Regions from separate parts of the Microbacterium jejuense genome, predicted to be linked through region 2. Evidence: predicted binding sites of a transcription regulator. Region 2 holds the regulator's gene; each other region holds the start of a gene.
The links. The regulator HrcA, encoded in region 2, represses chaperone genes, less so after heat shock. The targets are predictions, from matches to a motif close to TTNGCACTCGNNNNNNNCGAGTGCNAA.

Region 1: groL (chaperonin GroEL) is a predicted target of HrcA. The motif match lies at 1,855-1,881, and genes of this name have one in related genera.
Region 3: groES (co-chaperone GroES) is a predicted target of HrcA. The motif match lies at 1,749-1,775, and genes of this name have one in related genera.

The regions. Positions count from the first base shown of each region.
Region 1 is NZ_BAABLG010000009.1:42,008-45,281, reverse strand. Features, by position in the region: gene ABEA46_RS16045 (DUF2332 family protein) at 1-486, shown strand, start outside; gene ABEA46_RS16040 (DUF3263 domain-containing protein) at 496-744, shown strand; gene ABEA46_RS16035 (LytR C-terminal domain-containing protein) at 830-1,399, shown strand; gene ABEA46_RS16030 (cold-shock protein) at 1,532-1,732, shown strand; gene groL (chaperonin GroEL) at 1,918-3,274, shown strand, end outside.
Region 2 is NZ_BAABLG010000003.1:233,032-236,305, reverse strand. Features, by position in the region: gene hemW (radical SAM family heme chaperone HemW) at 1-1,178, shown strand, start outside; gene hrcA (heat-inducible transcriptional repressor HrcA) at 1,322-2,362, shown strand; gene dnaJ (molecular chaperone DnaJ) at 2,414-3,274, shown strand, end outside.
Region 3 is NZ_BAABLG010000004.1:373,759-377,032, forward strand. Features, by position in the region: gene ABEA46_RS09245 (metal-sensitive transcriptional regulator) at 1-188, shown strand, start outside; gene rarD (EamA family transporter RarD) at 207-1,214, opposite strand; gene groES (co-chaperone GroES) at 1,372-1,668, opposite strand; gene ABEA46_RS09260 (THUMP-like domain-containing protein) at 1,834-3,021, shown strand; gene ABEA46_RS09265 (hypothetical protein) at 3,032-3,274, opposite strand, start outside.

The DNA.
Region 1 (3,274 bases), on a different contig from region 2:
CTGCCGCACGTGGTGTGGCGCGCGGGCATCGACCTGCAGCCGCTCGACGCCGCCGACGCGGGCGACCGCCGATTCCTCACGAGCCTGGTGTGGCCCGGCGAAGCGGGGCGCGCGGACCGCATCGTCGCCGCGCTCGACATCGCGGCCGCCGATCCGCCGCTGCTGGTCGCGGGCGATGCCACCGACCCCGCCGTGCTGCACGCGCTGGCCGCCCGCGCGCCACGCGACGCGACGCTCGTCGTCACGACGCCGGGCGTGCTGCCCCACATCGACCGTGCCGGGCGCGGGCGGCTGATCGCGGCGATCCGTGCTCTCGACGCGGTGTGGATCACGATCGATCCACCCGGACTTCACAGCGCCGACCCCGGCATGCGGGACGGCTTCGTGCTCGCGCGCGACGGCGAGGCGCTCGCGGCGGTCGATCCCCTCGGCGGATTCGTGCGCTGGCGCGCGTCGGACGACGCGACGGTGGATGCCGCGGGCTAGCGTTGCGGTGTGCCTCTGACCGACCGCGACCGCGCCCTCCTCGACTTCGAGGCCGAATGGCGCCGCCATGCGGGAGCGAAGGAGGAGGCGATCCGCGCCGAGCTCGGCCTGTCGCCGGCGAGGTACTACCAGCTGCTCGGCCGGCTCATCGACACCACCGACGCCCAGGAGCACGACCCGATGCTGGTCAAGCGCCTGCGCCGCCTGCGCGACGCGCGCGTGCACGAGCGCGCGCTGCACGCCGCCGACGCCCGCTGACCCGCGGCGGGCCGCCCGGGACCGGGTCCGCCACACCGGTCTGTCGCGGACCGGACGCACAGCCGGGGCCGGGTAACATCGACGGGTGCCGACCTCCCGCTATCCCCAGGATCGCTTCGACGACCTGCCGGACACGGACCGGGTCGGAGCCCATCGGGCCGAGAACCCCCGCATGCGCGGCTGGGTCGTGCTGCTGTGGGCCGCTCTCGCGACCGTCGTGCTGATCGCCATCGGCATCTTCGGCACCCTGATCGCGTCGGGCCGCATCGATCTCGCTCCCACGCCGACCGCGTCGGCGAGCGTGGCGCCCGAGGTGACACCGGTCAAGGACACGAGCTACGAGGTCAGCATCCTCAACGCGACGCCCGAGGAGGGGCTTGCGACGCAGCTGAAGGACACCGTGGTCAACGCCGGCTGGCCCGCCGACAGCGTGATCGCCTCCAGCGCGGGCTCGCAGGACTTCCCGACGACCACCGTCTTCTACACGGATCCTGCGGACGAGGCCGCGGCGAAGGGTCTCGCCGAGGCCATCGGCGGCGCGGAGACCGAGCAGAGCGACGCCTACCCCCCGCCGTCGCCGGACGTGAAGCAGCTCACCATCGTGATCGGCCTCGACCGCACCGCCGCCGGCCAGTCCGCGACGCCTGCTCCCTGAGGCCCGGCCGGCCCGTGTTTCGCGCCGGTAAACACTTGTGTGCCTGCGTGTCAACAAGTGACGAATCGGAGCGGGCTCGCCCACGCGCCTGCATACGATGAAGCCCTGCACCGCCGGCTACAGGAGACACGCATGACCCAGGGCACCGTGAAATGGTTCAACGCCGAGAAGGGATTCGGCTTCATCACCGTCGCCGACGGCCAGGACGTCTTCGTCCACTACTCGAACATCGACATGTCGGGCTTCCGTGTGCTCGAAGAGGGGCAGACCGTGGAGTTCACGGTCGGCTCCGGGCAGAAGGGGCCGCAGGCCGAGTCGGTGCGCGTCGTCTGACGCCCTCCGCGCGCGCGATGCGCTGAACGATCCGGGAACGGGATGCTGCGGCATCCCGTTTCCGTGCGTTTCGGCGTCCTTCCCCACGGCTTGCACTCGATAGGGTCGAGTGCCAGAATGATTTAGCACTCGCGTAAGTTGAGTGCTAACACCCCCAGCCAACGTTCCGGAGGGACGACACACACATGGCAAAGATCATCGCTTTCGACGAGGAGGCCCGTCGTGGCCTCGAGCGCGGCCTGAACACCCTGGCCGACGCCGTCAAGGTGACGCTCGGCCCGCGCGGTCGCAACGTCGTGCTCGAGAAGAAGTGGGGCGCCCCCACGATCACGAACGACGGTGTCTCGATCGCCAAGGAGATCGAGCTGGACGACCCGTACGAGAAGATCGGTGCGGAGCTCGTCAAGGAGGTCGCCAAGAAGACCGACGACGTCGCCGGTGACGGCACCACCACCGCGACCGTCCTCGCCCAGGCGCTCGTGCGCGAGGGCCTGCGCAACGTCGCGGCCGGCGCCGACCCCATCTCGCTCAAGAAGGGCATCGAGAAGGCCGTCGCGGCCATCACCGCCGAGCTGCTCGAGTCCGCCAAGGAGGTCGAGTCCAAGGAGGAGATCGCCGCCACCGCGTCGATCTCGGCCGCCGACCCCGAGATCGGCCAGCTCATCGCCGAGGCCATCGACAAGGTGGGCAAGGAGGGCGTCGTCACCGTCGAGGAGTCGCAGACCTTCGGCACCGAGCTCGAGCTCACCGAGGGCATGCGCTTCGACAAGGGCTACATCAACCCCTACTTCGTCACGGACCCGGACCGCCAGGAGGCTGTCTTCGAGGACCCGTACATCCTCATCGCGAACCAGAAGATCTCGAACATCAAGGACCTTCTGCCCGTCGTCGACAAGGTGATCCAGGACGGCAAGGAGCTCGTCATCATCGCCGAGGACGTCGAGGGCGAGGCTCTCGCGACGCTCGTGCTCAACAAGATCCGCGGCATCTTCAAGTCGGTCGCCGTCAAGGCCCCCGGCTTCGGCGACCGTCGCAAGGCGCAGCTGCAGGACATCGCGATCCTCACGGGCGGCCAGGTCATCACCGAGGAGGTCGGTCTCAAGCTCGAGAACGCCACCCTCGACCTGCTCGGCCGTGCGCGCAAGGTCATCGTCACCAAGGACGAGACCACGATCGTCGAGGGTGCCGGCGACGCTGCGCAGATCGAGGGTCGCGTGACCCAGATCCGCCGCGAGATCGACAACACCGACAGCGACTACGACCGCGAGAAGCTCCAGGAGCGCCTCGCCAAGCTCGCCGGCGGCGTCGCCGTCATCAAGGCGGGCGCGGCCACCGAGGTCGAGCTCAAGGAGCGCAAGCACCGCATCGAGGACGCCGTGCGCAACGCGAAGGCGGCCGTCGAGGAGGGCATCGTCCCCGGCGGTGGCGTCGCGCTCATCCAGTCCGGCAAGAAGGCGCTCGACGCCCTCGAGCTGTCGGGTGACGAGGCGACCGGTGCCAACATCGTGCGCGTCGCGATCGAGGCCCCGCTCAAGCAGATCG
Region 2 (3,274 bases):
ACGGAGCCCTGCCTGACGGCGTCCGCATCGATCCCGCCGCGCCGTTCAGCGTCTACCTGCACGTGCCGTTCTGCCGGGTGCGATGCGGGTACTGCGACTTCAACACGTACACCTCGTCCGAGTTGCGCGGTGCGCGCCAGGACCAGTACGCCGACACCCTGCTGCAGGAGGTCGGACTGGCGACCACGGTGCTCACGGCCGCAGGCGGCGTGCGTCCCGCCTCGACGGTGTTCTTCGGCGGCGGCACGCCGACGCTGCTGCCCCCAGGCGACCTGGCGCGGATGCTCGACGGGGTGCGCGACGCGTTCGGGCTCGTCGACGGCGCCGAGGTGACGGTCGAGGCGAATCCCGACACCGTCTCGCCGGCCGTCGCGGCCGAGCTGGCGGCGGCCGGCGTCACGCGCCTGTCGATCGGCATGCAGTCGGCCGTCCCGCACGTGCTGGCCGCGCTGGACCGCACGCACGATCCCGAGAACGTGCGCACCGCCGTCGCCGCGGCCCGCGAGGCAGGCCTCGACGTGAGCGTCGACCTGATCTACGGCGCGCCGGGCGAGTCCCTGGACGACTGGCGCGCGTCGCTCGAGGCGGCGATCTCACTGGAGCCGGACCACATCTCGGCGTACGCGCTCATCATCGAGGACGGCACGAAGCTCGCGCGGCAGATCCGCCGCGGCGAAGTGCCGGCGCCCGACGACGATCTGCAGGCCGACATGTACGAGCTCGCCGACGATCTGCTCGTCGGCGCCGGCTTCGACTGGTACGAGGTGTCGAACTGGGCGCGGGGCGGGGCCCACCGATCGCGCCACAACCTCGCGTACTGGACCGGGGCGGACTGGTGGGGCTTCGGCCCCGGCGCCCACAGCCACGTCGCCGGGGTGCGGTTCTGGAACGTCAAGCACCCCGCCGCGTACGCGCAACGGCTCGCGATGGGGGAGTCGCCGGGTGCGGGGCGGGAGATCCCGGATGCCTCGGCCCGGGCGCTGGAGGGCGTGCTTCTGCGCACGCGCATCCGCGAGGGCCTCGAGGTGTCCGAGCTGCTCGGCGAGGGCCGCCACGCCGTCGCCGCGCTCATCGCGGACGGGCTGATCGAGGGCGCGGACGCCGTTCGCGGGCGCATCGTGCTGACCCGGCGGGGCCGGCTGCTGGCGGATGCCGTCGTGCGCGCGCTCACCGACTGACGCCGTCGGCCGGCCGGCCTCCCGAACCGGGCCCAGACTCGCGCGTCCGGCTCGGCGAACGCGCGAGGCCGATCGGATAGAATTGGCACTCAAGACATGCGAGTGCCAGGTGCATGGCGTCCACGGTGTGGCGAGGAGGCGGGATGGTCAGCGAACGAGGTCTGCAGGTGCTGCGGGCGATCGTGCAGGACTACGTCGACACGCGCGAGCCGGTCGGCAGCAAGGCGATCGTCGAGCGCCACGCGTTCGGTGTGTCGGCGGCCACGATCCGCAACGACATGGCGCTGCTGGAGGACGAGGACCTGATCGTCGCCCCGCACACGTCCTCAGGCCGCGTGCCCACCGACAAGGGGTACCGTGTCTTCGTCGACCACCTCGCCGAGCTGCGCCCGCTCAGCACCGGTCAGCGGGCGGCCATCGCCTCGTTCCTCGACGGCTCCGGCGACCTCGATGACGTCCTGGTGCGCACGGTGCGGGCGCTCACGCAGCTGACCGGCCAGGTCGCCATCGTGCAGTACCCCTCGTTCGCGCGCGCCCACGTGACCCACGTCGAGCTCGTGCAGCTCGGCGGCGGACGCATGCTCGTCATCGTCGTGACCGACACCGGGCGCGTGTCGCAGCGGCTCACGTTCGTCGGCGACGAGTTCGACGAGGCCGACCTCGCCCGCATCCGCGCCGAGCTGGGCACGCTCCTGGTCGGTCGCCCGGTCCGCGACGGGCTGCAGCGCATCGCCGACCGGCTGGCCGCGCCGCCCGCGCAGGCCCCGGCGCACGTGCGCGCGACCGACGAGATCGTGCGCGCGGTCGCCGAAGAGCTCGAGGAGTTCCGGCAGGACAAGCTGGTGATGGCCGGCAGCGCCAACCTCGCACGACGCGAGGCCGACTTCCGCGGCAGCATCTATCCGCTGCTGGAGGCCATCGAGGAGCAGGTGACGCTGCTGCGCCTCATGGGCGAGATGGTCGCGGACGAACAGGGCCTGGCCGCGAGCATCGGCCGCGAGAACGAGCCGTTCGGCCTGGCCGAAGCATCCGTCGTCACCAGCGACTACGACGCGACCGGCGCCCGCGCCCGCATCGGCGTGCTGGGGCCGACGCGCATGGACTATCCCACGAACCTCGCGGCGGTCCGTGCCGTCGCGCGCTATCTCACGCGCATGCTCGAGCAGGACGACACCTCCCGCTGACACCGGCGCGCAACACGATTTCCGCGGCGAGGCCGCGGCAGGAAGGCGAAAGTGGCTGACCACTACGAGGTCCTCGGCGTCTCACGCGACGCCACCCCCGACGAGATCAAGAAGGCATACCGGCGCCTTGCGCGCCAGCTGCACCCGGACGTGAATCCGGGCGAAGAGGCATCGGAGCGGTTCAAGCTCGTGACGCACGCGTACGACGTCCTGAGCGACCCCGATCAGCGCGCGCGATACGACATGGGCGGCGGCGACTCGCCGTTCGGCGGCAGCGCCGGCGGGTTCGGCGGCTTCGGCGACATCTTCGAGACCTTCTTCGGTGGTACGGGCGGCGCGCGCGGCGGACGGCCGCGGTCGCGCCGCGAGCGCGGGCAGGACGCCCTCGTCCGCGTGACGCTCGAGCTCGGCGACGTCGTGTTCGGCGTCCACCGCGACATCGAGGTCGACACCGCCGTGATCTGCGAGACCTGTGACGGCTCGTGCTGCCAGCCGGGCACGACGCCCGTCACCTGCGACATCTGCCACGGCACCGGTCACGTGCAGCGCCAGGTGCGCAGCCTGCTGGGCAACGTCGTCACCACCCAGCCGTGCAACGTCTGCCAGGGCTACGGCACGACGATCCCGTACCCGTGCGCGACGTGCCAGGGACAGGGCCGCGTGCGCTCGCGCCGCACCGTGTCGCTCGACATCCCCGCCGGCGTCGAGACCGGCCTGCGCCTGCAGCTGCCCGGTTCGGGCGAGGTCGGCCCGGCCGGCGGGCCCAACGGCGACCTGTACATCGAGGTCACCGTCACGCCGCACGACGTGTTCAGCCGCGACGGCGACGACCTGCTCGCGACGCTCGAGGTGTCGATGCCCGACGCGATCCTCGGCACGACGACCACGATCGAGTCGCTCGACGGGCCGGTG
Region 3 (3,274 bases), on a different contig from region 2:
ACGAGAAGTACTGCATCGACATCCTCACCCAGATCAGCGCGCTGACCTCGGCCCTCGAGGCCGTCGCCGTGGGCCTGCTCGACGACCACCTGCGCCATTGCGTGGTGGATGCCGCGCGCCTGGGCGGCGAAGAGGCCGACGCCAAGATCACCGAGGCCACCCAGGCCATCGCACGCCTGGTGCGCTGAGCCGCCGCCTCCGGTGTGTCAGCGCGCAGCGCGCTCACGCCGGGCATGGACCACCGAGTCGACGGTCAGCACGATCAGCGCGATCCACACCAGCCCGAACCCGATCCAGCGGCCGGCCGGCATCGGCTCGCCGAGCACCAGCCACCCGACGAGGAACTGCAGGATCGGCGCAGCGAACTGGAGCAGGCCGATCGTGGTGAGCGACACACGCCGCGCCCCTGCGGCGAACAGCAGCAGCGGCACGGCCGTGATGACGCCGGTGAGACTCAGCAGCACCGTGTGCTCCCAGCCGTTGGCGCCCATCGTGAGGCCCTGCGTTGAGGCCACCACCACGAGCACGATCGCGGCGATCGGGGTCAGCCACAGGGTCTCCAGCGTGAGCCCGCTCACCGCGTCGACCGACGGCCCCACCTGCTTCTTCACGAGCCCGTAGACCCCGAAGGATGCCGCCAGCGTGAGCGCGATCCAGGGGAAGGCGCCGTAGCCGACGATGATGACGATCACGGCCGCCACCGCGATGCCGATCGCGACCCACTGCGTGACGCGCAGGCGCTCGTGGAGGACGAGCACGCCGAGCATCACGGTCACGATCGGGTTGATGAAGTAGCCCAGGCTCGTCTCGATCACATGGTCGCTGAGCGCCCCGATGATGAAGACCTGCCAGTTGATGTAGATGAGCACGCCGGCGAGCGCCGTCAGCCACAGCAGCCGTCGTTGGCGCATGACGGCGAACAGACGCCCCCACGTGCGGGTCACGGCGAGCAGCAGCGCGCAGAACACCAGCGACAGCACGATGCGCCAGGCCACCAGCTCGAAGGGCCCCGTCGGCGCCAGCAGCAGGAAGTACAGCGGCAGGAAGCCCCACAGCAGGTACGCGAGGAGCCCGTAGACCGTGCCGAGCGTGCGTTCGCGACCTGACTCGTCGGTCGTCGGCGTCGGCAGCGCGATCCCGGCCGTCGAGGCAGCGGCCTCGGCGAGATCCTCGACGCCGGCCTCGGCGGGGCGGGGCATCGGTTCGGGGCTCACCGTCCCAGCCTAGGACCGCCCGCGACCGGCCGGACGCGCGAGCAGGGGCGGCGGCATCCGCTCCTCTGCCGTTCCTCGCACGATCCCTGCCACAGGAACGACGAGAGGGCCGGATGCCGAAGCATCCGACCCTCTCGGCACGCGGTGTGCGCTGAACTCAGCGGACGACGACCGCGAGCACGTCGCGAGCCGACAGGACGAGCAACTCGTCGCCGCCGAACTTGACCTCGGTGCCGCCGTACTTGCTGTAGATCACGCGGTCGCCGACGGCGACGTCGAGCGGGATGCGGTTGCCGTTGTCGTCGATGCGGCCGGGGCCGACCGCCACGACCTCGCCCTCCTGGGGCTTCTCCTTGGCGGTGTCGGGGATGACCAGACCGCTGGACGTGGTCTGCTCGGCCTCGACCTGCTTGATGACGATGCGGTCCTCGAGCGGCTTGATGGAAACCGACACGGTCTACCTCTTCTTTCTTGAGACTGAAGACTCGTTAGCACTCTGACGTTGAGAGTGCTTACGTCAGTCTAGGCAACGCACTGGCACTCACGCAACGCGAGTGCCAATGCTGTGACCCAGTCCGACACACGCGGCACGCGCACGCCCGCGGCATAGGCTTGCCCGGTGGAGAAAGCCGAGCTGACCGCCCTCCTGACGCCCGAAGGACTGCGTCTGCTCGACGCCATGCCGGCGGTCGAGTCGTCCGACGACGTCGCCCGCGCGGTGACGCGGCTGCGGCGCGACGGACACTCTCCCGACCTCGTGTCGGCCGTCGTCGGCCAGGCCCGGCTGCGCACCCGCGCGCAGGCCAAGTTCGGCGACCTCGCCGAGCGCATGCTGTTCACCCGCGCGGGTCTGGAGCAGGCGACACGACTGCCCATCGCGGCACGGCACGCCGCGCGCTTCCGCGACGCCGGCCTCGGCCGCGTCGCCGACCTCGGCTGCGGCATCGGCGGCGACGCGCTGGGACTCGCCGCGCTCGGACTGCGCGTCACGGCCGTCGACGCCGACGAGGTGACGGCCGGCATCGCCGCGTACAACCTGGCGCCGTTCGGCGACGACGTCGACGTGCGCCACGGCACGGCCGAGACCGCCGACCTGTCCGAGGTCGACGCGGTGTGGCTCGACCCCGCGCGCCGCACCGCCGGGCACACCGAGACGAGCCGCACGCGCCCCGAGGACTGGTCGCCGTCGCTGGACTGGGTCTTCGGCCTCGCGCGACGGCTGCCTGCCGGGATCAAGCTCGGACCGGGCCTCGACCGCGACCTCATCCCCGACGACGTCGAGGCGCAGTGGGTGAGCGCCGACGGCTCGACCGTCGAGCTCGTACTGTGGTCGGGCGCGCTCGCCCGCGAGGGCGTGCGGCGTGCCGCCCTCGTCATCCGCGGGGGTGCGGCCCACGAGCTGACGGCGGAGAAGGATGCCGCAGACGCCCCCGTGCGGGAGCTCGGCGCATATCTGCACGAGCCCGACGGCGCCGTCATCCGCGCCCGCCTGATCGGCGAGGTCGCACGGTCGCTGGATTCCGGCATGCTCGACGAGCACATCGCCTATCTGACCTCGGATGCCGCGCTCACGTCGCCGTTCGTGTCGACCTTCCGCGTGCGCGAGGTGCTGCCCGCCGATCCGAAGGCGCTGTCGAAGGAGCTGCGCGAGCGCGGGATCGGGCGGCTGGAGATCAAGAAGCGCGGCGTCGACATCGACCCCGCGACGTTGCGCACCAGGCTGAAGCTGCGCGGCCCCGAGTCGGCGACGCTCTTCGTCACCCGCATCGGCACGCGCCGCACCGCGATCCTCGCCGACCGCGTGTGATCCGGTCGGCTCAGCCGAACAGGTTGGCGCGCAGCGCCGCGTACAGCAGCCAGCCCGCGCTGTAGAGGATCGACACCGAGCCGATCACGATCGCCCACACCGCGACCGCACGGCTCTCCAGCGGCCGCCGCAGCGCGAACACGGCCGACACCACGGCGACCAGCCCGATCGGGAACCCCCACCCGACGAACAGCGACACGATGAGCCCGATGATCGCGAACGCCAGCGCCCAGCCGGCGAGGCCGCGGTGGAT